3 regions of the Ensifer sp. ENS11 genome follow, and region 1 is predicted to be linked to each of the others. Evidence: riboswitches for the same ligand, from Rfam matches in the RefSeq annotation. Region 1 holds a riboswitch; each other region holds the start of a gene.
The links. A riboswitch is a leader RNA that binds a small molecule or an ion and turns the genes downstream of it on or off. The one in region 1 is predicted to bind thiamine pyrophosphate.
Positions count from the first base shown of each region.

Region 2: another riboswitch for thiamine pyrophosphate. It lies ahead of thiO (glycine oxidase ThiO); the one in region 1 lies ahead of thiC (phosphomethylpyrimidine synthase ThiC).
Region 3: another riboswitch for thiamine pyrophosphate. It lies ahead of IB264_RS30960 (ABC transporter permease); the one in region 1 lies ahead of thiC (phosphomethylpyrimidine synthase ThiC).

Region 1 covers NZ_JACVAN010000003.1:363,881-374,631, reverse strand. The annotation lists gene IB264_RS08745 (ROK family protein) at 1-63, opposite strand, end outside; gene IB264_RS08740 (hypothetical protein) at 60-860, opposite strand; gene IB264_RS08735 (sugar phosphate isomerase/epimerase) at 857-1,732, opposite strand; gene IB264_RS08730 (ABC transporter substrate-binding protein) at 1,770-3,038, opposite strand; gene IB264_RS08725 (dicarboxylate/amino acid:cation symporter) at 3,290-4,615, opposite strand; gene IB264_RS08720 (sensor histidine kinase) at 4,846-6,714, shown strand; gene IB264_RS08715 (sigma-54 dependent transcriptional regulator) at 6,718-8,079, shown strand; TPP riboswitch at 8,257-8,388, shown strand; gene thiC (phosphomethylpyrimidine synthase ThiC) at 8,483-10,306, shown strand; gene IB264_RS08705 (Zn-dependent hydrolase) at 10,573-10,751, opposite strand, start outside.
Region 2 covers NZ_JACVAN010000028.1:55,674-66,424, reverse strand. The annotation lists gene IB264_RS31265 (ferritin-like domain-containing protein) at 394-888, opposite strand; gene IB264_RS31260 (hypothetical protein) at 1,600-1,926, opposite strand; gene IB264_RS31255 (hypothetical protein) at 2,128-2,301, shown strand; partial or broken gene IB264_RS35680 (C-5 cytosine-specific DNA methylase) at 2,490-2,977, opposite strand; gene IB264_RS31245 (hypothetical protein) at 3,185-3,430, shown strand; gene IB264_RS31240 (hypothetical protein) at 3,450-3,719, shown strand; gene IB264_RS31235 (hypothetical protein) at 4,042-4,467, shown strand; partial or broken gene IB264_RS34950 (ATP-dependent DNA ligase) at 4,595-4,690, opposite strand; partial or broken gene IB264_RS35675 (hypothetical protein) at 5,592-5,777, opposite strand; gene IB264_RS31225 (hypothetical protein) at 6,157-6,357, shown strand; gene IB264_RS31220 (hypothetical protein) at 6,716-6,985, shown strand; TPP riboswitch at 7,932-8,063, shown strand; gene thiO (glycine oxidase ThiO) at 8,286-9,281, shown strand; gene thiS (sulfur carrier protein ThiS) at 9,271-9,468, shown strand; gene IB264_RS31205 (thiazole synthase) at 9,471-10,244, shown strand; gene IB264_RS31200 (thiamine phosphate synthase) at 10,241-10,751, shown strand, end outside.
Region 3 covers NZ_JACVAN010000028.1:1,013-11,763, reverse strand. The annotation lists gene thiE (thiamine phosphate synthase) at 1-391, opposite strand, end outside; gene IB264_RS30970 (hydroxyethylthiazole kinase) at 378-1,118, opposite strand; gene IB264_RS30965 (ABC transporter substrate-binding protein) at 1,115-2,059, opposite strand; gene IB264_RS30960 (ABC transporter permease) at 2,097-2,840, opposite strand; TPP riboswitch at 2,982-3,084, opposite strand; gene IB264_RS30955 (hypothetical protein) at 3,703-5,730, shown strand; gene IB264_RS30950 (cytidylyltransferase domain-containing protein) at 5,744-6,415, shown strand; gene IB264_RS30945 (ABC transporter permease) at 6,612-7,454, shown strand; partial or broken gene IB264_RS30940 (IS3 family transposase) at 7,614-8,718, opposite strand; gene IB264_RS30935 (transposase) at 8,769-9,239, shown strand; gene tnpB (IS66 family insertion sequence element accessory protein TnpB) at 9,190-9,588, shown strand; partial or broken gene IB264_RS30925 (IS66 family transposase) at 9,638-10,751, shown strand, end outside.

The sequences.
Region 1 (10,751 bases):
ACGCACGAGGCAAGCCTTGGTCTTCGTCCCGCCGACATCGATGCCGATCGCGTGCTGGCTCACGGGCGCGCTCCCAATCGACCGGCCGCCGCGGCATCGATGTGCAATTCGGCGGCCCGGCATTCGGCGGCAATCGTCGCCGGCCAAGTGGCGTCATAGGCCGTGGCGCCGCTCATGCGTTCGCAGGCGTGGCGTTTGCCCTCGCCCCAGGCGATCATCGCTACGGATTTCGACAGCTCCGCAATCGAGGCGATACCGATGGTCACGCCATGCGACGGTACTTCGTCGATGCCGCGAAAGTCGGGGAAGGTCGCGAGATTGTCGCGCCGCGTCTGCTCGGCTAGAGCGACCACCCGCGTCCGGCTATCGCGCGCCGAGCCTGGCGGGTTGAACGCGATGTGACCGTCGCCGGCGCCGGAAGCGAGCAGAAAAAGATCGATGCCGCCGACAGCGGCGATGCGGGCATCATAGTCGTCGGGATTGCTTGGGTCCGGCATCCAGAAGTTTGCCCGTGGAATGCGAAACTCGGCAGGTAGCGCCGCGTTGATCCGCCCGACGATCTCACGCTCGCCGAACCCGCGGCAGGAGAAATGCACCGATGAAGGCGGTGGCGTCAGACGGTCGCCGCCGCTGGCCTGCAAGTATTCGTCCATCATGACGATGACCAGCCGCGAGCAATTGATCGGCTCAACCTTCAGCCGCCGGCCGATCGCCTCGTAGACCGGCATGGGGCTGCGCCCACCCGGACAGCCGAGCACATAAGCACGGCCTTCGGAACCTCGCGCCCGGATGCCATCGACGATCCGCTCCGCCAGATGCTCTCCGATCGATAGCGGCGTATCGTGGACCTCGACCTTCATGCCTTTGCCCGCTCAGCCAAAAGCTCGGAAACGAAGCGGAAATTCCGTTCGGCGATGGTTTCCGGCGTGTCGGGATGGCCGCGCGCAAGATCCTGCTCGACCACGAGCGGGCCATCGTAGCCCGTCTGCCGCAGCGCATCGACGAAAGCGGCAATGTCGACGACGCCGCGATCGAGGTCGGTCATGATGCCCTCTTCGAAGGCGCGGTCGCTGTGGATGCCTTCGGCCAGAACCCGTTCGCGATAGGCGCCATCGACGTTCTTCAGGTGGATGGCGTTGATCCGATCCCGGTGACGGACAAGGAAATCAGTCGGATCGGCCTTCCAATAGGCGTGGTGACCGGTATCGAGGCAGAGCCCGACAAGGCCTGGCTCCGTCTCGGCAAGCAGGCGCTCGATCTGCGGCTCAAGCTCGACGCAGGTGCCCACATGCGGGTGAAAGCTGAACTCCAGCCCATGCGAGCGGGCGATGCGTGCAGCGCCCGTGGTTTGCTCGACGACGGAGCGCCAGCCTGCTTCATCGACCACGCCCATCCTGTCCTTCGGATAGAACTCCGACTCGTCCATCAGGATGAAATGCGTCGCGCCGACCTCAGACAGCAGCCGACAGATCGCTTGCGTCTTTTCCTTAAGGACCGGCCAGGAGGCGGGATCGGCGAGTGTGTGGACATGGGCCGCCGCGACGACCGAAAGGCCGCGGCTGCCAAGCTCGGATGAAAGCACCTCTGGATCCGTGGCAAAGAAGCCGTAGGGTCCAAGTTCGGTGTGCCGGTAACCGGCCGCCTTGATGCGGTCGAGATAGTCGGTCCAGTTGATTTCGTTGCCTTCGGGCCAGTAAACGCCCCAGCAGCACGGTGCTATCGCAATGTTCACGGGTGATGTCCTCGATCGGTGGGAAATAGGCGGGGGCTTACCAGCCCCGCGCCTTTAGACGTTCCAGGTCGCTCGCAACCTTCGCCAGGGCATCGTCCGCGCTTTCCTTGCCGCTCAGCACATTGTGCACGCCATTGAAGATCCGCTGGGACACCCGGTTGTAGGACGCGCCCGTGACCTGCGACGGACGCGAGGCGCTTTCGGCATATGCCTTCTCGGCAAACTGCAGCGAAGGATTGGCCGCCAGAACGTCCTTGTCTTCGTAGAGCGCCTTCAGCGTCGGGCTATAGGCCTGGAGCGCGCGGCGCTTCTGTTCCTTGGCGCCGGTGAGATAGCGCACCAGGCTGACGGCGGCGTCTACATCGTCGGCGTATTTCGACACACCGAGAAGACCCGCCCCGTAACATCCGCTCGACTTGCCGCCTTCAGCCCCAACCGGAAGCGCCATGACGCCGACCTTACCGCGCAGCGACGATCCGTCGGCCTGCGTCGTGCCCCAGACATAGCTCCAATTGCGATGGAAAACCGAGTTCCCGGCTTCGAACACGCCGCGCGAGCCTTCTTCGTCGTAGTTCAACACGCCTTCCGGGCTGATCCCGCCGATCCAGGATCGGGCAATATCGAGCGCTTCGGCCGCCTTCGGATTGTTGGCTGTGATCTCGCCCTCGGGCGAAATGAAGGTTCCGCCGCCGTAGGATGCCACCCATTCGAGCGCGTCGCAGGTCAGCCCTTCATAGGCTCGCCCCTGCCAGACATAGCCCCACATGTCGGGACTGCCTGATGCCCGCTCCTTGTCCTGGATGAGCTTCGCCGTCTCGGTGAGCTCCCGCCAGGTCTTCGGCTCGGCCTTGCCGTACTTCTCCAGAAGGTCCTTGCGATAGAACATCAGGCCGGCGTCGACGAACCACGGCATTGCCAGCAGCTGGCCATTGATGGTCGCGTCGGCAAGAGACGATTCAAAATGGCTGGAAACTTCGTCGGCAGGCACCTTCTGCCGGAGATCGACGAGGTGCGACGCGAGCGTGCCGACCCAGATATTGTCGAGGGTCAAGACATCAACGTCGCCGGACTTTCCGGCGAGCAGCTGCTGGTAGAGCGGCAGCGCCTCGCCCCAATTGGCCGGCATCTTGTTGATCTTGACAGTATTGCCGGTTTCCTTGGCCCAGGCCTCGGAGGCCGACTGGCAGAGCTCGAGCTCCGCGCCGGCCGAGCTGCAGAAAATCGATACTTCGGCCGCAGCCGCTGGAAATGCGGCAAACGCCGCGGTGGCCAAGGCGGCCGCTTTCACACACTTCGTCCAATGCATTCTCGTCTCCTCCCCAGAAAACGCTTTGCCTCGATCAGTGATGACAAATTACTATACCGTCCAGACGGTACAGTAAAGTGGGGAGAACGAGAATTTCACAGGAACGTTGGCGGCCCGGCAGCAAACCGCCAGCCTATGACCTAGGGCGGCAACGCCACGAGGCTATCCCGCAAAAGAAAAAAGGCGTGGCCCACCAGAAAGTGGACCACGCCTTGCCGCACCGAGATGCGGTCTTGCCCTAGGAGGCAGCTTTATTCGGCTGGCTGAAGACCCGGAACCGGGCTTTCCGGCAGCGCCCGGCCGCCAAGGGTTGCGGCAAGCTGGGTCTCATCCAGTTCGCCTTCCCACTTGGCGACCACGATGGTCGCAACCGCGTTGCCGACAAAGTTGGTCAGTGCCCGGCACTCCGACATGAAGCGGTCGATGCCGAGGATCAGCGCCATGCCGGCAACCGGCACCGCCGGCACGACCGAAAGCGTGGCGGCAAGCGTGATGAAGCCGGCGCCGGTAATGCCGGCTGCACCCTTGGAGCTCAGCATCGCCACGAGCAGCAGCAGCACCTGGTCGCCGAGCGACAGCGGAATGTCGGTCGCCTGGGCAATAAAGAGTGCGGCGAGCGTCATGTAGATGTTGGTGCCGTCGAGGTTGAAGGAATAGCCGGTCGGAATGACCAGCCCGACAACCGAGCGCTTGCAACCGGCCTTTTCCATCTTGCTCATCAGTCCCGGCAGCGCCGCTTCCGAAGAGGATGTACCGAGAACGAGCAGCAGTTCTTCCTTGATGTAGCGGATGAGGGCGACGATCGAGAAGCCGTTGTAGCGGGCAACCGCGCCGAGCACGACGAAGACGAAGAGCAGCGAGGTCAAATAGAATGTGCCGATCAGCATGGCGAGATTGGCGATCGAACCGACGCCATATTTGCCGATGGTGAAGGCCATGGCGCCGAACGCACCGATCGGCGCCGCCTTCATCAGGATCGCGACCAGCTTGAAGATCGGCAGCGTCAGCGCGTGCAGGAAATCGACGACAGGCTCCGCCTTCTTGCCGACCATGGCGAGCGCCAGGCCGAACAGAACGGAGATGAACAGCACCTGCAGGATATCGCCCTCGGCAAATGCGCCGACGAGCGTGGTCGGAATGATGTTCATCAGGAAGCCGGTGATCGACTGCTCATGCGCCTTCTCGGCGTAGGAGGTGACCGCCTTGACGTCGAGCGACGCGGGGTCGATGTGCATGCCGGCGCCGGGCTGCACCACATTGGCCACGATCAGGCCGATGATGAGCGCGAGCGTCGAGAAGGTCAGGAAGTAGATCATCGCCTTGCCGGCGACCCGCCCGACCTTGGCGAGATCGGTCATGCCGGCAATGCCGGTGGCGACGGTCAGGAAGATGACCGGGGCAATAATCATCTTCACCAGGCGGATGAAGGCATCGCCTAGCGGCTTAAGCTGCGTGCCGACCTCCGGGTAGAAATGGCCGAGCAGGATGCCTGCGGCGATGGCCGCCAGAACCTGGACATAGAGATGACGATAGAAAGGTGTCTTGCCGCGCGGTTCCGCGGATTGGTCGATAATCATGATATCCTCCACTTAGGCCCAGTCCGGCGTCATGCCGGGCCTCCCAGGCCCTATTTCCGAAGCGCGACAGCTCGGGCTGTCATGAGGATGTCATCTGCAATGGGCGTGCCAGATCGCAGCACAGCTGATCAGGCCATTGAAATATCGCCACTTTTTCGAGAATCTTGGATCACGCACACGAATATTTGAGCGGATATCCGCACAGATCATCTGGAAACTTGCGCGGAATAATGCACAATTCCGCCATGTCCATGCCCGCGCCCAGCCCTATCAATCCAGAGGATCTCGACCGGCACATGCGCCGCGCCTGGCTGATTTTTGCCGCGCTAGCGTTGGTGTTGCTGGCAGCGGGGCTTTTTTTCGCCGGCGAATATGGGCGAAACAAGGCGCTTGAAACCGTCGACATCCAGAGCCGCATCGATGCCAATCTCAAGGCCTCGCTGCTGAGGGCAGTGCTGGAGCGGCAGCGCGCGCTGCCTCTGGTACTGGCAGACGATGTAGAGGTGAAGACGGCGCTTGAGAAGGGTGGCGACCAGCCGTTGCAGCGGCTCAATCAAAAGCTCGAGGCGCTGGCCGCCAATACGGATGCGGCGGTGATCTACGCGATTGGCCTCGACGGCGTGGCGGTGGCTGCCAGCAACTGGCGCGAGCCAACCAGCTTCGTCGGCAATGACTACGCTTTCCGCGAATATTTCCGGCTGGCGATGCGCGATGGCAAGGCCGAGCATTTCGCCATGGGCACCGTCAGCAAGCGGCCAGGCCTCTACATATCAAGACGTGTCGACGGGCCTGACGGCCCGATTGGCGTCGTGGTCGCCAAGCTCGAATTCGGCGGGGTCGAGGCCGATTGGCTCGCCTCCGGCAAGCCGGTCTATGTCACCGACCGGCGCGGCATCGTGCTGATCACCAGCTTCCCGTCCTGGCGCTTCATGACGACCCGTACCATCCCCGGGGATCGCCTCGCCGCCATCCGCGACAGCCTGCAGTTCGGCGATGCCTCCCTGCTGCCGCTACCGTTCCGCCGGATCGAGCCAACGAGCAATGGATCGAGCGTGCTGACAGCGCTTCTGCCCGGCAGCAGCGAGCGGCAATACCTCAGGGTCGAGACCATGGTGCCCTCGACCAGCTGGCGGCTGGAGCAATTGGCACCGCTAGACGCAGCCCTTGGCGCCGCGAGCCGCGAGGCAAGGCTGCTGGCCCTTGCCGTTATCGTGCCGCTGCTGGCGCTTGCCGCATTCCTTCTTCGCCGGCGCCAGGCTTTGACGCAGGTCGCGGCCAACGAACGCGCCGCGCGCGATGAGTTGGAACGCCGAGTGGCCGAGCGCACACAGGACCTAAGCCTCGCCCGCGATCACCTCGAAACCGAGATCGCCGACCACAGGCGCACGGGCGAGAGGCTGCAGGCGGTGCAGCAGGAACTGGTCCAGGCCAACCGCCTGGCAATCCTCGGACAGGTGGCGGCGGGCGTTGCCCACGAGATCAATCAGCCGGTCGCAACCATCCGCGCCTATGCCGACAATGCGCGCACCTTCCTCGACCGCGGCCAAAAAGAAACCGCCGTCGAAAATCTCGAAAGCATCGCTGCGCTGACCGAGCGGGTCGGCACCATCACCGACGAACTGCGCAGCTTTGCGCGCAAGGGCCGTTTCGTCGCCGAACCGACGGCGATGCGGGAGGTGATCGAAGGCGCTCGAATGCTGCTGCGCAGCCGCTTTGCCGGCCGCATGGACGCGATCGTCATCGACCTGCCTGATAACGGCCTCAGCGTGCTCGGCAATCGCATCCGCTTGGAACAGGTGCTGATCAACCTGTTGCAGAATGCCCTGGAAGCCCTCGGTGATCGGGCAGACGCTGAGATCCGTGTGCGGTGCGAGTTAGGCCCCTCCGAAACAGTTTCGCTTGTTGTCGCCGACAATGGTCCGGGCATTCGGCCCGATATCCTCGAAGACCTTTTCACGCCGTTCAACACCTCCAAGGATGAAGGTCTCGGTCTCGGCCTTGCCATCTCCAAGGAGATTGTCGCCGACTATGGCGGCGACATCGAGGTCAAGACCAGCCCTGAGGGCACCGTCTTCACCGTGCGTTTGAAGAGGGCCTGAGCGATGCAGCAATCCGTATGCCTCGTCGACGACGACAGCGAACTCAGGCGGGCGATGAAGCAGACGCTGGAGCTTGCCGGCCTCGCGGTCTCCGCCTTTCCCGGCGCGGCGGAAGCGCTCGCAATCCTCAACCCGGATTTTAGCGGGATCGTCATCAGCGATATCCGCATGCCCGGGATCGACGGCCTCACGCTGTTTCGCCGGATCGCCGATTTCGACCCCGACCTGCCCGTCATTCTGGTCACCGGCCACGGCGATATCCCGATGGCCGTTCAGGCCATTAAGGACGGCGTCTATGATTTCATCCCGAAACCCTTTGCCGCCGACCGTCTGGTGCAGAGCGCACGCCGCGCCTTGGAAAAACGCCGGCTGGTGATGGAAAACCGCGCGCTGAAACGCGCAGCCGAAGTCGCCGGTGAGAGCCTGCCGCTGATTGGCCAGACACCGGTCATGGAACGGCTGCGCCAGACCTTGCGGCATATCGCCGACACCGACGTGGATGTGCTTGTTGCCGGCGAAACCGGCAGCGGCAAGGAGGTGGTGGCGACGCTGCTGCACAATTGGAGCCGGCGCCGCAACGGCAACTTCGTGGCGCTGAACTGCGGCGCACTGCCGGAAACGGTAATCGAGAGCGAGCTTTTCGGCCACGAGCCCGGCGCCTTCACCGGTGCCCTGAAGAAGCGCGTCGGCCGTATCGAGCATGCGAGCGGCGGCACGCTTTTCCTCGATGAGATCGAGGCGATGCCGCCGGCAACGCAGGTCAAGATGCTGCGAGTGCTTGAAGCCCGTGAGATCACGCCGCTTGGCACCAATATCGTGCGCCCCGTCGATATTCGGGTCATCGCCGCGGCCAAGATCGACCTCGGCGACCCGGCCCAGCGGGGCGATTTTCGCGAGGATCTCTATTTCCGGCTGAACGTCGTCACCCTGTCGATCCCGCCGCTGCGCGAACGCCGGGACGATATCCCCCTTCTCTTCTCGCATTTCCTGACGCGGGCAGCCGAGCGTTTCAAGCGCGACGTGCCGACGCTTTCGCCGGCCGTCAGCCACTATCTGAGGTCTCATTCTTGGCCGGGCAATGTGCGCGAGCTCTCGCACTTCGCCGAGCGCGTCGCCCTTGGCGTCGAAGGTTCGCTCGGCCAACCGATTGCCGCGGCGCCGACCAGTGCCGGCCTGCCCGAGCGGATCGAGCGCTACGAGGCGGAAATTCTGAAAGAAGCGCTGCGGGCGCAGCACGGCGACGTCAAGGCGACGATCGAAGCGCTCGGCATTCCGCGCAAGACCTTCTATGACAAGCTGCAGCGGCACGGCATCAACCGTGCGGATTATGCCGATCGCCGGGGATCAGAGAAGTCCGGCCGCTAGCGCATTTCCAGGAAAAGTGCGGAGCGGTTTTCCGTCAGGAAATGCGTAAAAACGAAAAGAACGAGCGTGCCCGCGGCTTCGTCTCATCCGGAAACGCTCTACCGGGCAATCAACAGGCCTGACACGCAACCTTCGGATTAACGCTTGACGGCGCATCCGGATCGATGGCTATCTCTAGGCATTCACCAGGGGGGTCCCGTCAAGGGGCTGAGATACTGCTGGGCGGATCGGCTTTGCCGACCGAGGCGCAGTGACCCGTTGAACCTGATCCAGTTCATACTGGCGTAGGGACGGTGCAGACATTGACGCCACGATTCCGTCATTCGCGCGGAATTTCAGGCAAACATGTCTTTTCCTTCCGGCTTCAGAACTGGGTCTCCAACCGCAAACTTGGAGCCTCATCATGAATATTGCCACCAAACCCGCAGAACTCTCGGTCACAAAAGGCCCGCTTCCCGCCTCGAAAAAGGTCTACAAGCCAGGCACGATCCATCCCGACATCCGCGTTCCCATGCGCGAAATCACCCTGCACCCGACGTCGGGCGAGCCGCCGGTCACCGTCTACGACGCCTCCGGTCCCTACACCGTAGAAGATGCCAACATCCGCATCGAGGATGGATTGCCAAGACCGCGCCGCGACTGGATCATCGCTCGCGGCGATGTCGAAGCCTATGACGGGCGCGACGTGCGGCCGGAAGACAACGGCTTTGCCTCCGGCGACCGGCTGACGCCGACCTTTCCCCTCCGTCACGCGCCGCTGCGCGCAACCGGCCGGCGCGCGGTGACGCAGCTTGCCTATGCGCGGGCCGGCATCATCACGCCCGAGATGGAGTTCGTCGCCATCCGCGAGAACCTTGGCCGCGACGCTGCACGCGCCGCGCTACGCGACGGCGAAAGCTTTGGCGCCCATCTCCCCGATCACGTCACGCCCGAATTCGTCCGCCAGGAGATTGCCAGCGGCCGCGCCGTGCTGCCGGCCAACATCAACCACCCAGAATCCGAACCGATGATCATCGGCCGGAATTTCCTGGTGAAGATCAATGCCAATATCGGCAACTCCGCCGTCACTTCGTCGATGGCCGAGGAAGTGGAGAAGATGGTCTGGGCCACCCGCTGGGGCGCCGATACGGTGATGGACCTTTCGACCGGCCGCAACATCCACAACATCCGCGAATGGATCATCCGCAACTCGCCCGTGCCGATCGGCACCGTGCCGCTCTACCAGGCGCTGGAAAAGGTCAACGGCATCGCCGAGGATCTCACATGGGAAGTCTATCGCGATACGCTGATCGAGCAGGCGGAACAGGGGGTCGATTACTTCACCATCCATGCCGGTGTCCGGCTGCACTATATCCCGCTGACCGTCGACCGCGTCACCGGCATCGTCTCGCGCGGCGGCTCGATCATGGCGAAATGGTGCCTGCACCACCACAAGGAGAGCTTTCTCTACGAGCACTTCGAAGAGATCTGCGACATCTGCCGCGCCTATGACGTCTCGTTTTCGCTCGGCGACGGCCTGCGTCCGGGCTCGATCGCCGATGCCAATGACGCGGCGCAATTTGCCGAACTGGAAACGCTGGGCGAGCTGACGAAGATCGCCTGGGCGAAAGACTGCCAGGTGATGATCGAGGGCCCCGGCCACGTGCCGATGCACAAGATCAAGGAAAACATGGACAAGCAGCTCGCTGTCTGTGGCGAGGCGCCGTTCTATACGCTTGGGCCCCTGACGACCGACATCGCCCCGGGCTACGACCACATCACCTCGGGCATCGGTGCCGCGATGATCGGCTGGTTCGGCACGGCCATGCTCTGCTATGTGACACCGAAGGAACATCTGGGGCTTCCCGACCGCAACGACGTCAAGGTGGGCGTCATCACCTACAAGATCGCGGCCCATGCCGCCGATCTCGCCAAGGGGCACCCGGCGGCCCGCACCCGCGACGACGCCCTGTCGCGCGCCCGCTTCGAGTTCCGCTGGGAGGACCAGTTCAACCTGTCGCTCGATCCGGAAACCGCCCGCTCCTTCCACGACGAAACCTTGCCGAAGGAGGCGCACAAGGTCGCGCATTTTTGCTCCATGTGCGGGCCGAAATTCTGCTCGATGCGGATCTCGCACGACATCCGCGCCGAGGCGCAGAAGGAAGGTTTTCAAGCGATGGCGGCCAAGTATCGTGAGGGTGGCGACCTCTATATGCCGGTCGACAGCGAGGCAGACGTTCGGGGATAACGACCACGCCAGAAGGGGCGGCGACCCCGCCCCTTCTGGCGCCCGGCGGGCTCCGGCACTCTTTACGCAATGGCCCATCTCTTCGTCATGCTCGGGCTCGACCCGAGCATCCACATTGGAGGCAGCCGGCTTGTCGATACGAGGCTGACACAGAGGTGCCGGCTGGATGCTCGGGTCAAGCCCGAGCATGACGGTGTGAGAGGAATTGCTGCCGCATCAGCATCTTGATCGCTCCAAGGAGGTCGCACCCGGCCCCTTCCGGCGCCCTAAGGGCTACCTGCAAGCCGGACGGCGACGTCGAGCAGGACATTGGCACCGGCGACGAGATCTGCCGGATCCGTGTGTTCGCGCGGATTGTGGCTGATCCCGTCGCGGCTCGGCACGAAGATCATCGCCGCCGGCGCGATGCGCGCGATCATCTGGGCGTCGTGGCCGGCGCCGGAGG
Region 2 (10,751 bases), on a different contig from region 1:
ATCTCCGGTTTCGCTCTCGCGAAAGAGAAAGAGCCGGCCGTTATGACACCTCGGGCATTTGCCTGCGTGAAATTGCGTGCTCACTCACGTCGCCGGCGCGGAAAAAGGCGACCGAAGCCGCTAATTTCATTGGTGCCCCACCAGCTTGTTTACCGTCTGGCGGGGGCCGGAGCTATAGTCGCTCCGACTCTTGCTCTATTGCCGACTAAGCGGCTATCTGATTGCAGACCCGGGAATTGATCCCGGTTCTTCGCACGCGGCTTACCATTTGCCCTGCCTGCGGAAATTGTTACCGGATTCATCCACCTCTCCGGCGGGAGGAAAAGGTCTCGCCACTACCAATGGCGCTGAATATGAAATGGAAAAAGGGCGGTCAGTGCCGCCCTTGTTTTGCTATGCAGCCTTGGAACGCGCCGAGGTCTTGTTAATCGATGTGACCGCCAAGTTGGTGAGCTTGTTGTTCGTCGCTTTCTCCTGGTCGAGGATCTCGCTAAGAAGCTTGTGCGCCTCATCATGGCCGAGGTCCTTGGCCCATTCACGAAGCGAGCCATAGCGGGCGATCTCGTAGTGCTCGACAGCTTGGCAAGCGGCTAGAAGTCCCGCGTCCAGCGCGGTCCCTTCCGCCTCTTTCATCAAACCGTCGGCCTCCTTGATGAGACCCTCGATGGCGTCGCATTTTTCGCCGGATGCCGTCTTGCCGATTGACTTGAAGACCTGCTCCAACTTCTTGATCTGCTCTTTCGTTTCCGAAAGATGCTCCTCGGCCGCCTTCTTGAGATCCGCGTTATTCGCGGCCTTTGCGACCTTTGGAAGCGCCCTAGTGATGGCGTTCTCAGCGAAATAAACATCCTGCAGCGTATGTTCGAAAATATCAGACAGCGATTTCATCAATTCTCTCCTTGGCAAATGAATGCAGGGGAGAAAGCTTCCTGCGGCGGAATCGTTCCAGTTCGTGTGTCTAAAATACCGGACACGCGGACGACGGGCCGCAAGGGTTCCGCACGAATAGCAAGGAAACGGAAGAGCTCGTCTTTATGCAAGAAAAAAGGCCGGGGCGAAACCGCACCGACCTTCCTCATCATCGCTTACCAACCAGTGCCAGTACATCCGTGGTCAAAAGTCTAAAGCGATGAGGCATTTGCGAGCGGCGAAACTTTCAGCGCTCATAACCAATGCCGATGGCGGGTATATAGGGGGCCAATGTGTTCCAAACAAGTTCGTAACCATTTCGAGGTGTCACGTACCGTTGAACCGTGGAAATACGACACCTGCCGTATGTCACTGGTTCGTCGATAGTCCTAGGCCAAGACTCCCGCATCCTTGGCGGGTGGCTCGAACCTAGGAGACTACCAATGAAGTTCATTATCGCCGGAGTGGCATCGCTCGCGGCGAGGAAGCAACCTACCAGATCAAACTGGCAGCTGGCCCCCAACGAAGCCGCGGCTTCACCTCCGAGGACAACTCAAGTGGCCAGAATAGAAGCGGGAAGACCACGTACAGCAAGTGAATGGAAAAGGGCGTCGGCCGCCCTGAGGATCTGTCTTCGTATTCTTGCGCAGAATCTGACGCGCAAGCCGTGACCTGCGGTCAAACTCGACCTCAGCGTCGACCTCGGCCGCCCTTACCTTGAAGACCATGATATCGATCGCGAGAGGGCGACCGTCGGCGGCTTTGACGATGCCCGCGACACCAGGCGTCGCCGCGAGTAAAGCGACCAGCTCCCTTGCAACGGGTCAGCGCATAATCGGCGAAAAGGCGGGCGTCACGCTTCCCCTTGCCGTAGGCCGGGTTGGTGATGACGGCGTCCGAAATCGCCCAAGACCCATGAGGCTTCAGGAAGTCGAAAATCTCGTCATGCTGGCGTTCGTACGTGGCTATGTCAGACGTGTTGACCCACCCGGCTTGCTCTGCCAGAAGATCGGCCATGAGGTGGTTTCCTGCCGCCAGCTCTCAAACGTCGAGACCATCCACAGGGAAACGCTCGAGAAGCGCGTCGGTGACCCATGGGTCCGGCTGGTAGAGATCGTTCGCGAGCCGGGCGTAGTTGGATGCAATTACCGTCATGCTTCGTCTCCCTTGCGGAACAAGAACGGCGCGGGATCAGTTGGCCTCCGAAAGGAGACCACCATGAGCACGATACCTACTGAACCGATCCCGACGCCCCCTCCAGAACTGCCGCCAGGCCTGCCGCCGGACCTGCCTCAGCCACCGATCGTGGAACCCGAGCCTGACGTCCTTCCCGACGAGATTCCCAACCCGAATCCGGATGAAAATGACAAGCCGCCGAAGCACCTGAAATAGCTTCGTCATGCAGCCGCCCTCGCCTTGAAGATGCTGCTGACGGCGTCGAGCATGGCGATGTCCCGCATCTTGTTTTCTATCTCAGCGTCGGGGCGCGGGAACTTGGAGCGCGAGCCTGGTCATCCAACCAGTGAACTTTTGGCGCTTTTGTGCTTCGGCCTATTCAATGAGGTCGGCGTAGGTGATTTTCATGCGGCGCCCTTCTGCACTGCCAGGTACCGCGCAATGGCCGGAGACCAGCGCGCACGCGACCGGGGGCGACACGGAGTCGCCGACACAGGACATTGCACGGATTTGGAAAACAAGCGCCAGACCGACCCCAAGCCATCTTCCTGATAGTCATGGGCACCGGCGAGGACGCAATCCGGTGGGAAGGCCCTGTGCGTTGTAGAGTTCCCGCGGCGTCAGCATCCGCATGGCGATATCGACGATGACGAAGGTAGCGCCCGAGACCTCGACCGTGACGAACTCGCGATCGTCCCGAAAGCCCGTGTGCCCGCATGAAATTGGCGACCTCGCGAGCCCGCTCAGCCTACCCTAGCGTGAACGGCGGCGCAGTGACGGTCGCCTCGACATGACCATCACGGTCCTTCGTGATGGTTCGCGTCGGTTCCGTTTCCGGCTGGCAGTCACCCGTGCCGTAGTGGGCCTGCATGTACGGCGTCACCGTCTGGGCGTCGACGAGCTTCGTGAGGTTTACTTGGTGGCCGTCTTCCTGCTTGCTCAAGCAAATTGAGTCAACGGGTCCGATGATGACATGTGGCGCGACGTGCCCGACGAGGCCTATCGGCGCGGCTGGATAAGATCGAAGGCGAGTGGTTAAATTAGCCAAGCCTTGCAGAAAGAAATGACCGCCCTAACATCTTCTGCAGGAGGAAACGCCATGCCGAAAATCGCCGGGCCTAGACACCCGAAATCTCACCCCGATCGTGACCTGCAATGCCAGGAGGCGATCACTGATGAATTCCAGTTTTTGATCGAAAGGATCGAGGCAGCAGGATGGTCGCCCGAAGAGGCCTCATCAGCGTTGATCGAGCTGGCCGAAAACCACTATCTCTCGATCAATGCTGAGGCAGAAATGTTTGAGCTTGGCGCCGGCGTCGTGCTGATAGCCCCAAAGCCGCATTGATTGGGTGGAGGCTATCAAAATGCCCGGCACCACATGGCGAAAAGGCGACATGCCGGAGGATGGATCCGTAATCTTTGTCCGCGTCGTGCGCCCCTATCGGTTCAAAATCTACAAATCGAATAGCGAGGAATTTCGACACGGCAAGAAGGGTCGATGGCAGCAAATGAATGAGTTTGGTGGTTGGGATAATTGCGAGCCACCTACCGGCTTCGAATGGTCGATTGAGCTCCGCGATTCAGCGCTCCCCTTTTTGAGCTATGCGGAAAGCCTCCCCAAATCTGGTCGTTGACTCTCTGCCTTAATGAGAACATTTGTAGAACCGTTTACTCAGAGGGTATTGAGCATGAGCGACGAAGTTGGCGCCACCAAGAGAGCGGAAAGCAGCCTGGCCGAGCATCTGTGCGAACCTCCCTGCTGCATGAAGTGAGACGCGTTCGGCTATGCCCACGGACGGTCGGCGCCAAACTGGTATTGCTTCGAACATAGGATCGAATGGCCACCGGCCAAGCGATCCTGACCCGCGGCGCTAGGCGGGCGCCAATCTCAGACATGCAGCACAACTCTTCTCGATCGACGATCGGGCACTGAATAATGCTATCTGGAGTTCAGCCGTGACCGACCACGCCAAACTATCCTCATTCGTCGCCATCCATCTGGCGGTGATAGACCAATCGACCAAACGCCGCTTCGCAGGAACAGGCGTTTCGCGCCGCCGCGAACAGGACAGCGCCCGCTCAATTGCTGAGGAACTCGTCAGGCATATCCGCATCAACCACCGTATCGAGCGCGCCGGAACTGAGGTCGACGATGCCGAAGTTGTCGCGCTCGTCGCGGCCGAACTTTGGAAGCTGCCTAACGCAGTTGCGAAAGACCTCGTCGCCATTGACGCCAACAGGAAAGAGGTCGCCCGTACAGCCATCGTCAATGCGCTGGTCGAAGCATTGACCCGGAGCTACGAATTCACGTTCCTTCAACCCGAGTATCGGGGCATGGGGCCGTCGATCTACAAGGCGCCCAATGTTGGCCCACGTCGATAGCGCCTGAAAGGCTTGTCTATGGGAAGGAACAATCCTCTTAGAGCCGCGTTTTTTCCGGACATGCCACGTGACAGCAGGCAGTCCCCCCGCAGCCACTGTCGAACTCTCGGGCCCCTCCCGCAGGGGCCTATTTTTGTAGCTCGAAGACATCGACTTTATCGGCCAGTTCGCGCAGCCCTTTGAACGACGGATGACGGAGCTTCCCGTCGCTGCTCCATGACCGGTCCATCTTTAACCGTTTGCACCTTTCTAGCAGCATGGTGGCAACACGTTCCCGACAAGGTGTGCCAGCGTGGTTTTATCGAGAGCCGCGTAAAAGAGAAATCAGGGCTGCCCTGCTCGATGCAGCAAATATGATCTGGACGTTGCGGATTATCCTGGATGGGAAGGAATGAAGCTTCCCATGTTTGAACAAGAGTCCCCTCCGCCTGAGCTAGTTCGAAAAGGCTAAGGGCAAATCGCTCCGTTTTGAAGTAACTTTAGCCCCTACTAAAATTGGAGAGGATCCCGCAATGCCGAACTATATCGCATGCGCCCTAGCTATCCTCACATACTTTTCGTGCACCGCCTCCTATGCTCAGACAACCTTCCAGGTCCCAGGACACCCATTTCGCTCGACTGTGAATTGTGTTCGCGAGGCGCCAATTGGCAAGTTCGACCGCAAGTGCGACATTCCACTAACCGGCTGGCGCTGCGCCGAAGGTCTGTGGCTTCCGATTGTCCAGAGCGGCCTCTAGGTCGCTAGAGGTCCCAGGGCGCACGCCCCTGTCCCAAGCAAAGCAACACTCTGGGATCACATCGATCGGCACGGCCTGGCGCGATGGTTCGGCACAACTCAGTCGATCGTGGCACGTGGTCGACGCATGCGTTGTAAGCAGTGCAGCAACAACAACGGTAACGTGATCCGGGTGCGAAAACACCGACGGTGATTGTCGACCGCAGCGATGGAACATTGTTGTCGCACCCGAGTTATAAGAGCACCCCAACGTATCAGCTCCAAGGCCCCTCTTCCCCGGGTCTATTTTTTGAGCTCGAAGACATCAACGTTCTCGGCCAGCTCGCGCAGGCCTTCGAACGATGGATGCCGTAACTTCCCTTCGCTGGTGATCTCGGTATAGGTGATCGGCGACAAATGCCGGCTCACAGAAAACCGCGTTCTTGCGCTTGAGCGCGACCGGCGGCATGTCCGACAATTGCTTGCGAAGGTCGCGGGCCATTTTGTCCGTAAAGCCTGTTCCGACCCCGCATACATAGACCAGCTCGTTGCCTCGCCTCGCCGTAAGCAGCAACCGCGAAATCGCGCCGGCCACCTTCGTCGATGGCTCACATCCGACGACTACAAAGCCGTCGCTCTGGATGCACTTCAGCTTTACCCAATCGCCGCAGGCACCTTGGTCGAGAACCGTGGGCGGGTACTTTAGCCAGAGCCATAAGGCACGCACGCCGAACAGATTCACGATACATTAGCAATCGGAACAATGCCCTACCGCACGCGTTTTTAAATGCATAAGCGTTGGTGTATTGTGGAGGCAACCCAACGTGGGCTCCGGACGGTCTGGCTACTCTCCAACCCAAAGACCGTCTGGATCTCCCTCCACGATTCCAGTGTAATCCCCCCAGCAACGGCGCATACTCTATGCGGGGCAAACGTCGGCCCTGTTCTCCCCTGGGCCGGCTAGGATTAGGGCTATGGGTAAAGCGGTTGGATCTCGCACAGGGATTGTAACGCCTGACGACTTCAAGCAGATCGAATGTGTCTTCCGGGAAATGGTTCAGGAAAGGCACCTCGCCTTTGATAGCGATGAAGCCGTTACGCTCGCGGCGCACCTGATCAGCCTTTTTCAAAGCGGCATCCACGACCACGATGCGCTCAAACAAATGGCTGGTTAATTGGGAGGGCGGCTGCCTGACCCGGCGGGACAACTGGAAAAGAGCGGCCTTCTTTTAGGGCTCTGCGGGAAGACCGCTAGCAATCTCAGCAACGACTAAATATCGAACTAAATCTGATGATTGGCGAGAACAATTCGCATTTAAGGAAAGGAGCGGCTAAGGAGTCGTCTCGTTTCCGCTGTCGTTCCCGCGGCGCCTTTTATAAGCGCCGCTTCTCTGTGGGCTCTGAGCCGGATTCCCCGCTACCAGCAGCAGTTCGACGCACGCAAATCTCAACTTTTGCTCACTTGGAGCCAATTAAAGATTTCGCTATCTTTCTCTCGTCGGTGAAGGCGGTAGCTCAAGAAGGGAGGTCTAAATGGCTATTCACTTTGACCAGTCAGGTTTTGAACTCGCACCCGAACAGCTCGATACACTTCAAAGGATATTCGATCGCATTTGCTTCGAAACGAGGATCCCGCGCCAAGACATCCGCGCTGGCCGCCTCGCAAAATTCCTGATGGATGAATTTAGGTTCGGCAATACGGATGAGTTGGCGTTAACAGAGTGCGGTCGCTGGTTCTGTAGGCGGGCGAGCCCAACACGTCGAATTCAGAGCGAACAGCAACCGACCAGTATGCTGCACTAGGCGATGTGTTGCTCAACACCGCAGAGTGACGCGCTGCCCCACTCTCGGCCCTCGACTGGGATCACACTACGCCAGGCATACTCCGGTCAGCGTGGCCGCGCAACGGCCACGCCGTCATCGAGATGCCCCAGAGACAGCTGAAAATATTCCGCATCCGAGGCCCGATCCGATATGCATGTGCTCGTTAATTCAGCGCCGGCGTCGGTCCCCAGACCTCGCGATAGAATCGGAAGTCGGCACGTTCATGTCCGTGCTGCGAGCAGCAGGCGACGGGACTTATCGAGACCAAACATGTCGCCATAGCGATCGAGCGCGACCATGACGGAGGTGAAGTTGCTTGCATTGACCGCCCTTTCGCGGCCGAGCGAATTTTCTGCACAGATATGGCGCCATTCGGATTCCTTTTTATTGGATGCTGGCCATTTTCCGACCGGGCTTGCACCGTGAACCACTCAAAAACGGGGGACTCTCATGGCTCCAGGACGGCGCCCTACTGAGGAGAAATGGTCGAACTGCATGAATCGCAGTGGCTCTCATCGCCTCGCGCGCGCCCGCGCAGGCGAACACGACGGTGTGCTTGGGAAATGTGTGTATTGTCACTTCCACGGACGGCACCAACCATGAAAGGTCTCTGAGCGACATCAATGAAGAAGCGAGAAAGGAATCGCTTGAGAACATTCGAGACCATTGATTGTTGTGTGGCAGACGATGCCTCCACTTGCCTGAGAGCAAAACTCACGCTGCAGCGCCTTTTCTACTAAACGCATGCTCCTTGATGCCTTCCCGCCGCTAGACGAGCGCGAGGCCCGCCGCATTGATGCGCCGGCTCATGTTGCTCCTCTCGGCGCGATACGCGTTGAGTCTAAGGTATGTGGATGACGCTTTAGCCCCGTTGGGAATAAACTAACAACGCTTGACAAAGCACGGCATTGGCCGTTCAACTCGGTTCATTCACCAGGGGAGTCCCGACAAGGGGCTGAGATATTGCTGGGCGGATCGGCTCTTTCGACCGCAGCGCAATGACCCGTTGAACCTGATCCAGTTCATGCTGGCGTAGGGACGGTGGGAACGACGGCAGTTGCGACAGCTCCTTTGCGATCGCGTGGACGTGTCTCTATCTTTCCAGCGCCAAGATCTGGGTCTCCAAACGTCAAGGTTGGAGCCGACCAATGGTTTTTTCAGATGTCGTACACGAGCCAAACCGCGGACATAGACGGCAACATCGACGCCCGTTAGCGGTGCGGCGCATGGATGAATGGCCCTACAGCTCCGGCCAGGTAACAGCTCGAACGGCTGCCAAATGAGGCAGGTGCTGATCAACGGAGCGGGTGTCATCGGCCTTGTCACCGCATACGAACTGGCGCGACGCGGCATTGAGGTCGACGTCTTCGAACGTTCAAAACGGATTGGCGCCGGCGCATCCTGGTTTGCGGGCGGCATGCTGGCGCCCTGGTGTGAGCGCGAAAGTGCCGACGAGAAAGTCGAACGCGTCGGCGCGACAGCCATCGAGTGGTGGAAGACGGCGCTGCCCGACAAGGTCGTGCAAGAGGGGACACTTGTCGTCGCCGCCGCGCGCGATACACGCGAGCTCGATCGCTTCGCGGCGCGAACCAAAGGGCACAGATGGCTTGATGCAGACCAGATAGCCGAACTGGAACCCGATCTCGCCGGCCGTTTTTCTCGTGCACTCCACTTCCCGAGGGAAGCGCATCTCGATCCGAGAGAGGCGCTGCCTTCACTCCATGACACATTAATGGCCATGGGGGTGCGTTTTCATTTCGGCCAGGCGACCGATGCCACCGTCGATCGCCGTGTCGATTCGCATATTGACTGCACAGGCCCTGCCAGGCTCCCGGATGACGCGGCACTGCGGGGCGTGCGTGGCGAGATGCTCTATCTGCGCACCGGCGACATTCAACTGTCGCGTCCAGTGCGCTTCCTGCATCCTCGACACCCCATCTATGTCGTTCCACGCCGCCAGGGCGTCTTCATGGTCGGGGCAACAATGATAGAGAGCGAATTGTCCGGTCCTATCACTGCACGGTCGCTGATGGAGCTCTTAAACGCAGCCTACGCCCTGCACCCGGCCTTCGGCGAAGCGCAGATCACCGAAACCGGAACTGGCATTCGCCCCGCCTACCCCGACAATCTGCCAAGGATCACGAAAAGCGGTTCGATCTATTCCGTGAACGGTATGTATCGGCATGGTTTCCTGCTCTCGCCGGCTCTTGCGCACGACGTTGCCGAACTTCTGCTCAACCCGGACCACAGATCGGAGTTCTATGATGAACCTTAACGTCAATGGCGAAGAGCACGAGGTCGCCTGCTCGACGCTCGCCGAACTGATGGCTGCACTCGACTATGAAGGAAGCTGGCTGGCGACCGCTGTCAACGGCGAACTCGTTCACGCGGCCGACCGCGATCGATGGCGCTTACGCGATCATGATCGCATCGAAATTCTCTCGCCGATGAAAGGTGGCTGACCATGCTGCAAGTCTACGACACGGAAATCACCTCCCGACTGCTCCTGGGCACAGCGGGCTATCCATCTCCAGCCGTGCTTTCGGACGCGGTGCGGGCTTCAGGGACACAAATCATCACGGTCTCGTTGAGGAGAGAGACGGCCGGCGGCAAAGCCGGAGGTGCGTTTTTCGAACTGATCCGCGAGCTCGGGACGAAAATACTGCCGAACACCGCCGGCTGCCACACCACCAAGGAGGCGGTGCTCACTGCTAAGATGGCGCGCGAGGTTTTCAAGACGAACTGGATCAAGCTCGAAGTGATCGGCAATCACGACACATTGCAGCCGGATGTGTTCTCGCTGGTCGAAGCCGCACGGATCCTTTCGAACGAAGGCTTCGAGGTCTTTCCCTATACGACCGACGATCTGGTTGTCGCCGAGCGCCTGCTGGAAGCTGGCTGCCGCGTGTTGATGCCCTGGTGCGCTCCGATCGGCAGTGCCATGGGGCCGCAAAATCCGTCCGCCTTGCGGTCGATGCGCGCGCATTTCCCGGACGTGCCTCTGATTGTCGATGCGGGCATCGGCCGCCCTTCGCATGCAACGACAGTGATGGAGCTCGGTTTCGATGCCGTGCTCCTGAATACCGCGGTGGCCGGTGCCGGAAATCCGGCCGTGATGGCATCGGGTTTTGCCAAGGCGATCGAGGCCGGTCGGCTGGCTTTTGAAGCCGGCATGCTCGAACCGAGAGACATGGCAGTCCCCTCCACCCCGGTGATCGGAAAGGCGGTCTTCTCATGAAGCTCGATCCCTTCTACCTCATTGTCGACAGCGCGAATTGGGTCGAACGCCTCGTTCCAATTGGAGTGAGGCTGGTCCAGCTTCGCATCAAGGAAAGACCCGATAGCGAAGTCCGTAGCGATATCCGCATCGCCAGAACCATATGCGAGAGACACGGTTGCCAACTTGTCGTCAACGACCATTGGCGCATGGCGATCGACGAAGGCTGCGATTTCGTTCATCTCGGCCAGGAAGATCTGGCGCAAGCTGACGTGGCCGCGATCCGTGGGGCCGGCCTTAAGCTCGGCATCAGCACACATGACGAGGCCGAACTCGATATGGCGCTGTCAGTCGCGCCCGACTATGTCGCGTTGGGTCCGGTCTATCCGACCGTTCTCAAAAAGATGAAATGGGAGCCGCAGGGACTTGCTCGCCTCGCCACATGGAAGAAGAAAATCGGACCGACCCCACTGGTTGCGATCGGTGGACTGAACCTTGAACGCATTGATGGCGTCCTCACCCATGGCG
Region 3 (10,751 bases), on a different contig from region 1:
CGCCGATGCAAGCATAGTCGATCGGCGAGGCAATCGCCGTCTCAGCGTCCGCTTCGTTCTTGACCGTCAAACCGATAATCGCGGTATCGCCCATGATCGAGCGCGCTGTTGCCGCATCCATATCATCCCGGCCGAGATGAACACCATCAGCACCGGCTGCGAGCGCCACATCGATGCGGTCATTGACGACGAAGGGCACACCGGTGACTGCAAGAGCAGCGGCGATCGCCCGCGCCTGTTCGATCATTTCCCGTGTCGAGCTCGTCTTGTCGCGATACTGGATCAGCGTCGCACCATTGAGCGCGGCGATGCGTGCCAGATCAGCCAAACTCGCCTTGTCGCCAAGGCGGGCATCGACGAGGGCATTGAGGCGATAATCAACTTTCGGCATGGGAAATCCTGGCATTGACAATGATATCTTCGGGGCGCAGCGCTGCGAGCGCATCACGGAAGAGAGCTTCGAAGGTACCGGGCCCACTCGAACGCTCCCCAGCGATTTCGGCGGCGATGCCGCTCGTCAGCAGTGCACCCGTGGCGGCCTTCAGGCGTTCCGGCTCGACCGCCATGAAAGCTGCGATCAAGGCGCCGGAGAGGCACCCGGTACCCGTGACCTGCGCCATGAGGGGGTGGCCGTTCTCAACCCGGATCGTATGTAGATCCAGTGTGAGTTCATCGACTGCCCCGGTCTTGATCCTCAGCGCGCCATTGGCGTTACCGACGATATCCATCTCGCTTGCGTTGCCGCGAACAACGGAAGGGCCAGCTGCGATGAGTTCCCGGGCGAAGACAAGCCGCGACGGCGAATAGTCGCAATGCACGGGATCGACGATCCACGGCTTGTCGGCATCGCGCGCAACCGCCGCTGCCAAACGGATCGCCCTCCGGCGCTCTTCATCAAGCGTACCGAGATTGACGACGAGCGCATCGGCGCGGCGGGCAAAAGCCTCGACCTCCTCCGGTGTCGATGTCATCGAGGGGATCGCACCCAGCGCTGCTAACCCATCGGCTACAAACTTCTGCACCACCGTGTTCATCAGGCAATGCACCCGCGGGCGCTGCTCCCGCACAAGCGCCAGCGATGCAGCAGCATTTTCGACGAAGCCCGACGTGCCCGTCATCGAATTTCCACCGCGATATCGTCGACAGCAGGTGCCTTACCGATCAAGCCACTTTCGGCGAGAAACGCCCCAAACCGCTCGTATCGACCACGATCGAGCGCCGCCGGCCTTTTGGCGAACCGCGGCAGCGTGTCCGTGAATGCGCTACGGTTGAGTTCGTCGTCAAGATTCGGATAGGCCCTGATGAACAGCTTCCAGGCTTCATCCGGATGGTTGGTGAGGAAGATCGCACCCCGCTCCACTGCGGCGAGGAAGGGCCGCAAGCGCTTGTCGGCAAGTTTTGCCTTATCGGCGACGAAGACAAGTTCGTCATAGACAGGCACGCCATGCTCTTCGGGAAAGAAGGACCGGCCCTCATGTCCCTCAATCCGCATCTGCGTCAGTTCAAAATTCCGGAAGCCGCCGATCGTTGCATCGACCTTACCGGCGATCAGCGACGGAGACAGGGCGAAGTTGACGTTGACGAGCTCGACGTCTTCTTTCTTGAGACCGGCCGAGGCGAGCATTCGGCCGAGCATCGCATCCTCGAAACCGGACACGGAAAAGCCGATCTTCTTGCCCTTCAGATCGGCAAGGCTGCGGATCGGACCGACGTCAAGGACGGTGACGGTGTTGAGCGGCGTCTCGACCAGAGTGCCAATGCGAACAAGCGGCAGGCCTGCGGCTTGATCGAGATAAAGGTTCGGCTGGTAGTGCACGCCGATATCCGCCTGCCCGGCTGCGACCAGTCGCGGTACACTTGATGGGTCGGCGGGTGGTACGAGTTGGACCTCGAGCCCCGCATTTTCGAACAGACCGAGTTCATTGGCGACAACGATCGGCGCGTGGTCGGGATTGACGAACCACTCCAGCATCACTGTCAGCTTTTCAGCGGCAGTTGCTGAGCCGGCCGAAAAGACGACGCCGAGTGCGAGGCTGGCGGAAAGCAGAGATTTACGGATCATGATGTTATGAACTCTCCCAATTGATCTCAGAAATTCAGGTTTCCCGCGCCCAGTGCGCGAATGGACGGGTTGCCTCATCGACGAGCAGCCTGAGGGCGACGACAAGTACGGCAAGAATGGCCATCGCAGCGAAGACGACATCGGTCTGCATGCGGGCATTTGCCTGGACGATAACAAAACCGAGCCCGGCCGAGGCGCCAACCCATTCGCCGACGACAGCGCCGAGCGGCGCCAAGGGAGCCGCAACGCGCAGGCCGGTAACGAGCCCCGGCAACGCCAGAGGCAGTCGCACGAGCCTTAGCGCCTGCCAGTGGCTCGCCTGGGTCAGCGCGACGGCATCGAGGATCTGCGCGTCGGTACGGCGTAGGCCGTCCGAGAAAGCGGAAACGACGGGAAAGAAGATGATGATCGCCGCCATCACGATCTTCGAGGCCATGCCGAAGCCGAACCACAGCACCAGCAAAGGTGCGATGACGAAAACGGGAAAGGCCTGGAGGACGAGCACGAAGGGCCAGGCGAGCTTTCCAAGCCGCGGAAAAGCCGCCAGCCCGATAGCCGTCGCAACGCCGAACGCCGTGCCGACCGCGAGCCCGGCCAGCATTTCCGCGATCGTCACCAAGCTCTGCTCAAGCAGAAATCCCGGCTGCCGCGCAAAGACGGCCAGTACCTCGATCGGCGTTGGTAACAGATAGCGCGGCGGCGCAAAGACGACGACCGCCCCTTGCCAGAGGACAGCAAGCACAGCAAGGCTACGAACAAATGTGAAAGCCAAGCCCATCGCCGGTCAGCCGACGCAGCAACCCGGACAAAATGCAAACCCTCCATCCGGCGGCAACTTGGCAAAAGACAGCATCGATCGATCTCCAGACAAAATATCACGGAGACCCAGGTGAAAGCGAAGACGCGATTAGTTTGCCGAAAGCGGCTCTTTTCCCGTTCCTACGCCGGCATGACCCGGATCAGGTTCAAGGGTCCGGCTCACCGCCATCTCAGCACTGCATTGTGCTCCCCTCGGAATGGTCTGATTTTATGAAAGAATCCCAGGTGACTGTCAACGCGACTTCGACGATTCTGCCTAGAAAAGGCGAAGATTCCAGAATTGCCGACTTAACTACGAATCCCGCTCAAACGGCGCACACATTGAGGTGAACGTTGACAACCGCTGCAGCTCGAATTCCAAAGACAGCCAAGAATTCGTGGAGAGTGGCTACGTCGACGCTTAAGACCCGGACAGCCGCCAGCGACGTGCCTTACACCTGCGGAGGCTATTCAGACCGCCATGACGTGCGCGTCGGCGCCAAAGGTTACTCCGAGAAGTCCAAGCAAAGCGACCCGTAATGCGCCCGAAGAATTTATCCTCTTTAGGTGCGTTGCGCGAGCTCTGCCCAACGGTCCTATTTCCACAGAAATATGTCCACAAACGACCGCCGCTAGAAAAACTGCAATTAACTGCGTTCCGCAACCAGTAGGTCGCTTGCGCGGCGGCTCTCCCGTCGGGCATAATCTGCTCGGATGAAATCAGTCCAAATCAGCGGCATCTCCGGTTAGTCTTAAGTAAGACACAGAATTGCAATGATCTGATTTCGCTGAGATATATTAGAGGGCCTCGGGACGCCGGTTGTAGGTTTATGATAGCAGATATGAATGCCACTTGGTATAAAACGTTTCTCGATGTCACAGCTCGTCAATGGGAAGCGTTTCCCGAAATAACGAATGATGGCGTCATACTGATAGACCTAACTCACGATTGGATAGAGTATTTATTGTATTCTCTCCTGATAGCAAAAGGTTTACAACTTGAGAAAAAGTGCAAGATTGTCGGCTTTTGTTTAAATACTTCCGTCGTTGCGCAATCATGCCCGAAATTGAACATCAGCGCTATTCGGGAGATTGCTAGGGCTCACGGCGTCCACGAGGTTATATATCTTTCCAAAGACGACTTTGAGAGAGAATTCGGCGGTACTTTTCGAAAAGCATTCACAATCATAGAAGACATGCTACAAGATGATAATGAGGCCCGACATTTCATAAACGACGTTGACAAATCTAGAGCGCATATCCTGACATGTGCTTATGAAAGCGCCTTACGGGCTGGTCTCATTCCTTCATGCGAAGGGTTCGGCCGTGAGATCTTTGAAGCTACGCTAGAGGCCAAATACGTCGATGAGTATTTATCGACGTTCTTCAATACTGAAAATGTTGTTGCCGTAGTTGCTGGGCACATGGATTACAATCCATGGCGACTTGCATGTCATCATGCTACGTTGAGAGCGATCCCAATCTACAACTTTTTCACTGGCCGAACTGTTTCTGTCTGGCGGTTAGCGCCTTCTGCCGACGAGCCGTTTGGGGCAACAAAAGCGCGAGCGAATGCAGCGGCTTTTGAAGCGTCGAAAGAAGCGTTAAAAAACAGTCCGTGGGCATACGGGCACTCAACGCTTGCAGTACCAACCAAAGGATGGAGCACTATCCCGACATCGCTATCAGCAGCTGGCGCTAGACCTCTCTTGAAACGTTACTTTGCGAACAGATACCCCTGGCGTGACGGGAAGCCAATCGTATCTGTCTTTGCGCATACTTTTTCCGATATCCCATGCTCTGACGCTCAAGTTTTCCGTGATCACTCGGAGTGGCTGAGGGAGACCTTGTCTTTCGCAGCGTGCGATGAATCAAAGAACTGGATAATCCGCCCACATCCGCTTGATAAGGTCTATGACCGCACTGGGCTAATTGACCAGCTACGGGAACAATATGCTGAGGTAAGTAACATACACTTTGCTGATGCTAGCCAAGGCGCTGTGGAGTGTTTTTCGATGTCAGATCTTATAATTACCGTCCGGGGAACGATTGGTATCGAAGCTTCAGCGGCGGGAATCCCTTGCATTCTCGCCGGTGCCGCACCTTATTCGCGCTGCGGATTTTCTCGGCCATGCCACACCCGGGAGGAGTACTTCTCCCTTCTGTCAGGCTCAGAGATTCCCGTTATGAGTGACCGTGAAAGGTGGCTTGCGCAGGCATTCCTACTTTTTGAATCCACGCTGGCGAATGTTCAATCCGAAGCGCTTCCCGAGATTTGTAGCTTTTGGGTTGATGAGATGACCTATTTTCAAGAGGCCTCTGAGCGGCTGAGCCGTTACTCTATCGAACGCGACCCCTTCATGAACGCACTCCGAGCGATTAGTACGGCAGGAGAGGGAAGATTTGTTTGGCCCATTTCTCTGTCGGAACCAAATGAGCGACCGGCGCTGACTTCGAGCGATGGCTTCCCGTTGTACTTCACACCCTGGCGTTCGGGCATAAAAACAACTGTCGACGGATTTCATTCCGCCGATGAATCGGGAACTTGGTCGAGCAAAGTCAAGGCCTCTATTCTTTTGCCGGCCGCACGCGAAAACGTAAGGCGATTGTCCTTAACCGGCAGAAAGCTACTCGAACATCAGAACGTGAGCGTGCGGACGCTATCGGGTGCGTTGCTCACGGTAGATTGGACTGATAAGGATTTCCAAACTGTCGATCTTGACGTGGCCGGCCAGCTTGACGGAGAGGATAATTTCACCATCCTTGAGTTTGAGGTATCGGAAGTCCTGTGTCCGGCTGCAATTGGCTTGAATGGGGATACCCGTTTGCTCGGATTCTGTCTCCAATCTCTTGGGATTTCGTATGATTAACGGAAATAAAAGCGTGGTCGCGATAATTCCAGCGAAAGGCGTCTCCCGGCGAGTGCATGCGAAGAATTTACGTATGCTGGGTGGAATGTCACTCATCGAAAGAAAGATAAAGCAGCTTGCAAGTTGTAACTTGATTGATCAAATCATCGTTGGGAGCGACTCCGATGATATTCGTCAAATAACGCAGCGTAACGGCGCCGAATACCTCAACCGCGAACCTTATTTCTGCGATGAGTCCCGTTGCTCCGCGAATGAAATGATTGAAGACCTCGTATCTCGCGTTTCGGGCGACATTGTGCTTTGGGCGCATTGCACCAACCCGTTTGTGGAGGCGTCAGACTACGCTCGTGCTTTGTCAGCGTTCGCGACGGCTAGCGCCGACGGGTACGACTCGTTGATGTCTGTTACTCGGCTCCAAAGCCATATTTGGACGGCAAATAAGAAACCGTTGAATTTCGAGCCGTTGAAGAGACCGCATCAACTTGCATCCACGTTGGAACCTATTTTCTTTCAAGACGGCGCCATATTCGTTCAACCTCGAATGAATATGGTCGAGAATAGTTACTTTTACGGACTCAGTCCTTATTTCTTTGAACTTTCAGGAATGATATCATTTGACGTCAATACTATGGATGACCTTGCCCTAGCGGAATGCATCATGGAAAAATCTCGACGCGTGGATTAATATTCTCCGTCCGATCTAGAGCAAGCACGGTACGGAAAATCCCACAGCGATCTTTGATGCGTTCGGAGGCGTGAAATGCGCTTCATTGCGCGCTAGGCGGAGGACGGCCATTTCTGGGGGCCGCCCTGGATTGACGATCTAGGTTCTATGTAAGGGGCCGGCCAAAGGGTTTCTCAAATCCTAGAGAGGTTAAAGAATGCCAAATATCGACGTTGAGACGACAAGCCATCGACGGCCGATGGCACAACCTGTGGGGAAGGTTAGCATTAACGTAGCCTTGCAAAGGCAACTTAACGTCATGCACGCGGTAGTCATGCGTGATATCAGGAGCCGATACTTTAATCACGGATTGGGTTTCCTGATCGTCCCGTTGTTGCCAGTGGCTCACATTGCTATGTTGCTAGGCATCTACAGAGTCACAGGACGCGAAGCCATATTCGGAGACGATATGGCATTGTTCTTCGCGACCGGTCTGTTTCCGGCTCTAACGTTCACCTACATATCGCGGTACATGTCGGTTTCGGTCGTAGCCAACAAAAGCATGCTATCCTTCCCAGCAGTCCATCTGCTCGATATCGTTTTAGCCAGGTCGTTTCTGGAGTTCATCGGGATTATGGTCTCGATGTTCGTCATATATGTAATCCTGCTTTCTATCGGTTCCGATCCGATACCCAGGTCCCCTGATACCGCCCTTCTCGCCCTACTGAGTACGATAGTGCTGTCGATCGGCGTGGGGATCGTGGTTAGTGTAATTTCCGCGATGTTGCCGATGTTCCCGATGGGGTACGCCCTCTCGATGATTGTCGTGTATCTCAGCTCAGGGGCCCCCATCTACCTGCACGGTTTCCCAGAACAGGTGGTGTATTATTGTTCCTTCAATCCCGTTTTCCATGCTGTCGAATGGATGCGCAGTGCTTACTACCTGGGATATCCTGCGGAAGACCTCGACAAGACGTACCTATTGATGTGGGGTTTCGGAAGCGTGGCTGTGGGTCTATTGATGGAGCGCTATCTAAAGCAAACAATGCTGAGCAACTGATGTCTCTACCGAAAACAGCCCCTTAGAGGCGCCGTACCGGAAGCGCCGTTTGAATCTGACGCGCTCCCGTTGAGTTAGACCATTTGGAGGTGGAATTTTCCACTTATTGAACCGCCCCAAGTTTCTGGACCAGCGGAGGGTAGAGTTTTCCGGCCTATCTCAGGGAAGCGGGCTGGCGGCGCTTCCCTGATTCATCAGTGAGATCGGTACCTTGTTGCCGATCGCACCATGGGGCCGAAACTCATTGTAGTCTCTGCGCCAATCCTCCATCTTTTCGCGGGCGTCCGCAAGGGTCAGGAACCAATGCTGGTTCAGGCACTCCGCTCGGAAGCGGCCGTTGAAGGCTTCGATAAAAGCATTGTCCGTGGGTTTACCCGGCCGTGAGAAGTCCAAGATCACGCCCTTGGCATAAGCCCAAAGGTCGAGATCGCGGGACACAAATTCCGTACCTTGATCGACACGGATCGTCTTCGGATAGCCAACCTGGCGGCATACCCGTTCCAGCGTTTGCACCACGTCTTCACCGCGATAGCTGTGATGCGGATCAAGCACTGGCACGTAGCGTGAGAAGGTGTCGACCACCGTCAGAACCCGCAGTTTCTTTGTTTCTTTCCGGTCGCGAGCTGATCGTGCACGAAGTCCATCGCCCACACGTCATTCGGACCGATCGCCATCTGCCGATCTTCCCGAAGCTTTGCCTTGACCCTGCGCTTCGGCGTCTTGTTGCGCAACTGCAAGCCCAAGTCTCTGTAAATGCGATAGGTTCGCTTGATGTTGGTGCCCCAACCTTCGCGTTCCAGCAGCACATGCACACGGCGGTAGCCGTAGCGCACGCGCGTCTCGCAAATCTCCCGAATACGACGTTCCAGACCGGCCTGATCGGCACGACGGGAGGTGTAATGGTAGGTCGACCGATCAAAGTCGAGTGCACCGCAAGCACGCCGGATCGAGATCGTCCAATCCCGGCACATACCCTTCACCACCTCCCGCTTCCGAGCAGGCCTTAAAGCTTTCGCCGAATGACATCCTGCAGCATCTCGCGGTCCAGCGTCAGGTCGGCAACGATCTTCTTCAATCGCGCATTCTCGTCCTCGAGCTGCTTCAGCTTCCTCATCTCCGGCGGCAACAAACCGGCATATTTCTTTTTCCAATTGAAGTAGGTCGCCTGGCTGATCCCCGCCTTGCGGCAGATCTCTGCGACCGTCACCCCTTCATCACCCTGCTTCAGAATGAACGTAAGCGTTGCGAGCGCCCCACATTTCATTGAATTTCAGTTCGCGCATAATTCCGATCTTTCGAGATTGAGAGGTGGGAATGATGGATCTGGTGCCAATCGAGAGCGACGAGCAAGTTGTGCCGCATAGTGCTGATGACAGTCATCAGCACTATGCGCAAGGTAATGCAGAGCGGGCTCGATCGACGTCACGTCGTGTCGAAGTCATCATCGGCGAGGATCGCCGCCGTCGATGGAGCCCGGAGGACAAGGCGAAGATCACAGCGGCGAGTTTTGTGCCCGGGGCCAATATCTCTGCCGTTGCGCGTCAATACGGCGTCAGTCAAGGCTTGTTGCACTATTGGCGTCGCTGCGCCCGCGAGAGCGCATCGGATGAGCAGGAGATGCGTTTCGTGCCGGTCGTGAAACTTGGTGACGAACAGCCTCAACCATGTCTCGGGAGGTCGCTGACCGTTCGCGTTGAGATTAACGGCGCTTGTGTCGTTATCGACGGCGGCGTTGATGAGCAGGCGTTGCGGACGGTGTTCAGCGCGCTGCGGGGTTCGGCTTGATCACGCTTCGAACGATTTACGGATCCTGATTGCTTCCAAGCCGGTCGATTTTAGGAAAGGCATAAATGGTCTGGCAGCGCTGGTATCAACCACGCTTGGCGCGAACCCTTATTCGGGCGACGTGTATATCTTCCGCAGTAAGCGCAATGATCGTTTGAAGATGGTGGCTTGGGACGGCAGTGGCATGGTGTTGGTGACCAAGGTTTTGGAAGATCGTCACTTTACCTGGCCTGCCGTTCGTGACGGGGCCGTTCATCTCAGCGCCAGCGAAATGGCGCTTTTGTTAGATGGTCTGGACTGGACAAAAGTAGAGCAAAGGCCCGTGAAGCGCCCTACAAAAATAGCGTGATCTTATTGTAATCCATGGACAATTCCGCGACTTTTGGCTAGTGTTTGCCATGCTCAACCGTGGCCAACACCTGCCTCGGGACCCAGACATTCTGGTCGGTATGGTCCTGGAAAGAGACGCTGAAATCGAGCGTCTGAAGGGCATGTTGAAGGCTGCCAACGCGCAACCTTTTGGGCAGAAGTCCGAAAAGTGCATTGCGGTTCTCGAAGGGCAGATCCGTCTCGATCTAGGGGACGCGGAGCTTGACGTTGCGGTGGATGCGACCACCGATGAGCCAAAGCCCGCCAAGGCGCCGCGTCAAGCAAGCTCCAAATCTCAACCTCGCCGCAACCTCGGTGCCCTCCCTGAACATCTTGAACGCGTCGTTGAGGTCATTGAGCCATCATCGTTGGAATGTGCCTGCTGCCAGGGGCAACTCCATCGCATTGGTGAAGAAGAAAGCGAGGCCCTCGCGTCACGGCCGGCCACGCTTTATGTTCTGCGCACGGTGCGACCGAAGTATGCCTGCCGGGCTTGTGAAACCGGCGTTGTTCAGGCCAAAGCGAAACCGCGGTTGTTCGATGGCGGCCTGGCGACGACGGCCATGATCAGCAATGTGGTCGTATGGCGATATGCCTGGTACCTGCCACTCAACCGCCAGGTCCAGATGCTGAAAGGACAAGGCGTCCGTTTAGACACATCAACGCTTTGCGGTTGGGTGAAACGGTCAGCCTGGTGGCTGAAAACACTCTACGACAAGCTTTTAGCTTACATTCACAGCCATAGCCGGGTGTTTGTGGACGAGACCCGGATGCCTGTCCTGAAAAAGGGCAGGAAACGCGCCAAGATCTGTCAATTCTGGGCGCATGCGGTGGACGATCGCCCATGGAACGGTCCTGCGTATCCTGCGGTTGCCTATGTGTTTGCCCAAGGTCGGGGCAAGGCAGAAATCCAGTCGCAACTGGCCAGCTACAGTGGGCTTCTGCAAGTCGATGCGTATAAAGCTTATAAGAGTTTGACCCGACCCGGTCGTAAGTCCGGACGGATTACACTTGCCTATTGTCTGGCCCATGCGCGCCGCAAGTTCGTCGATGTGTATAAGAAATACAAATCGGAGCTGGCCAAAACGGTGATCGAGCGCCTGGCCGAAATCTATGCGATTGAAGCTAAAATCCGCGGCACGA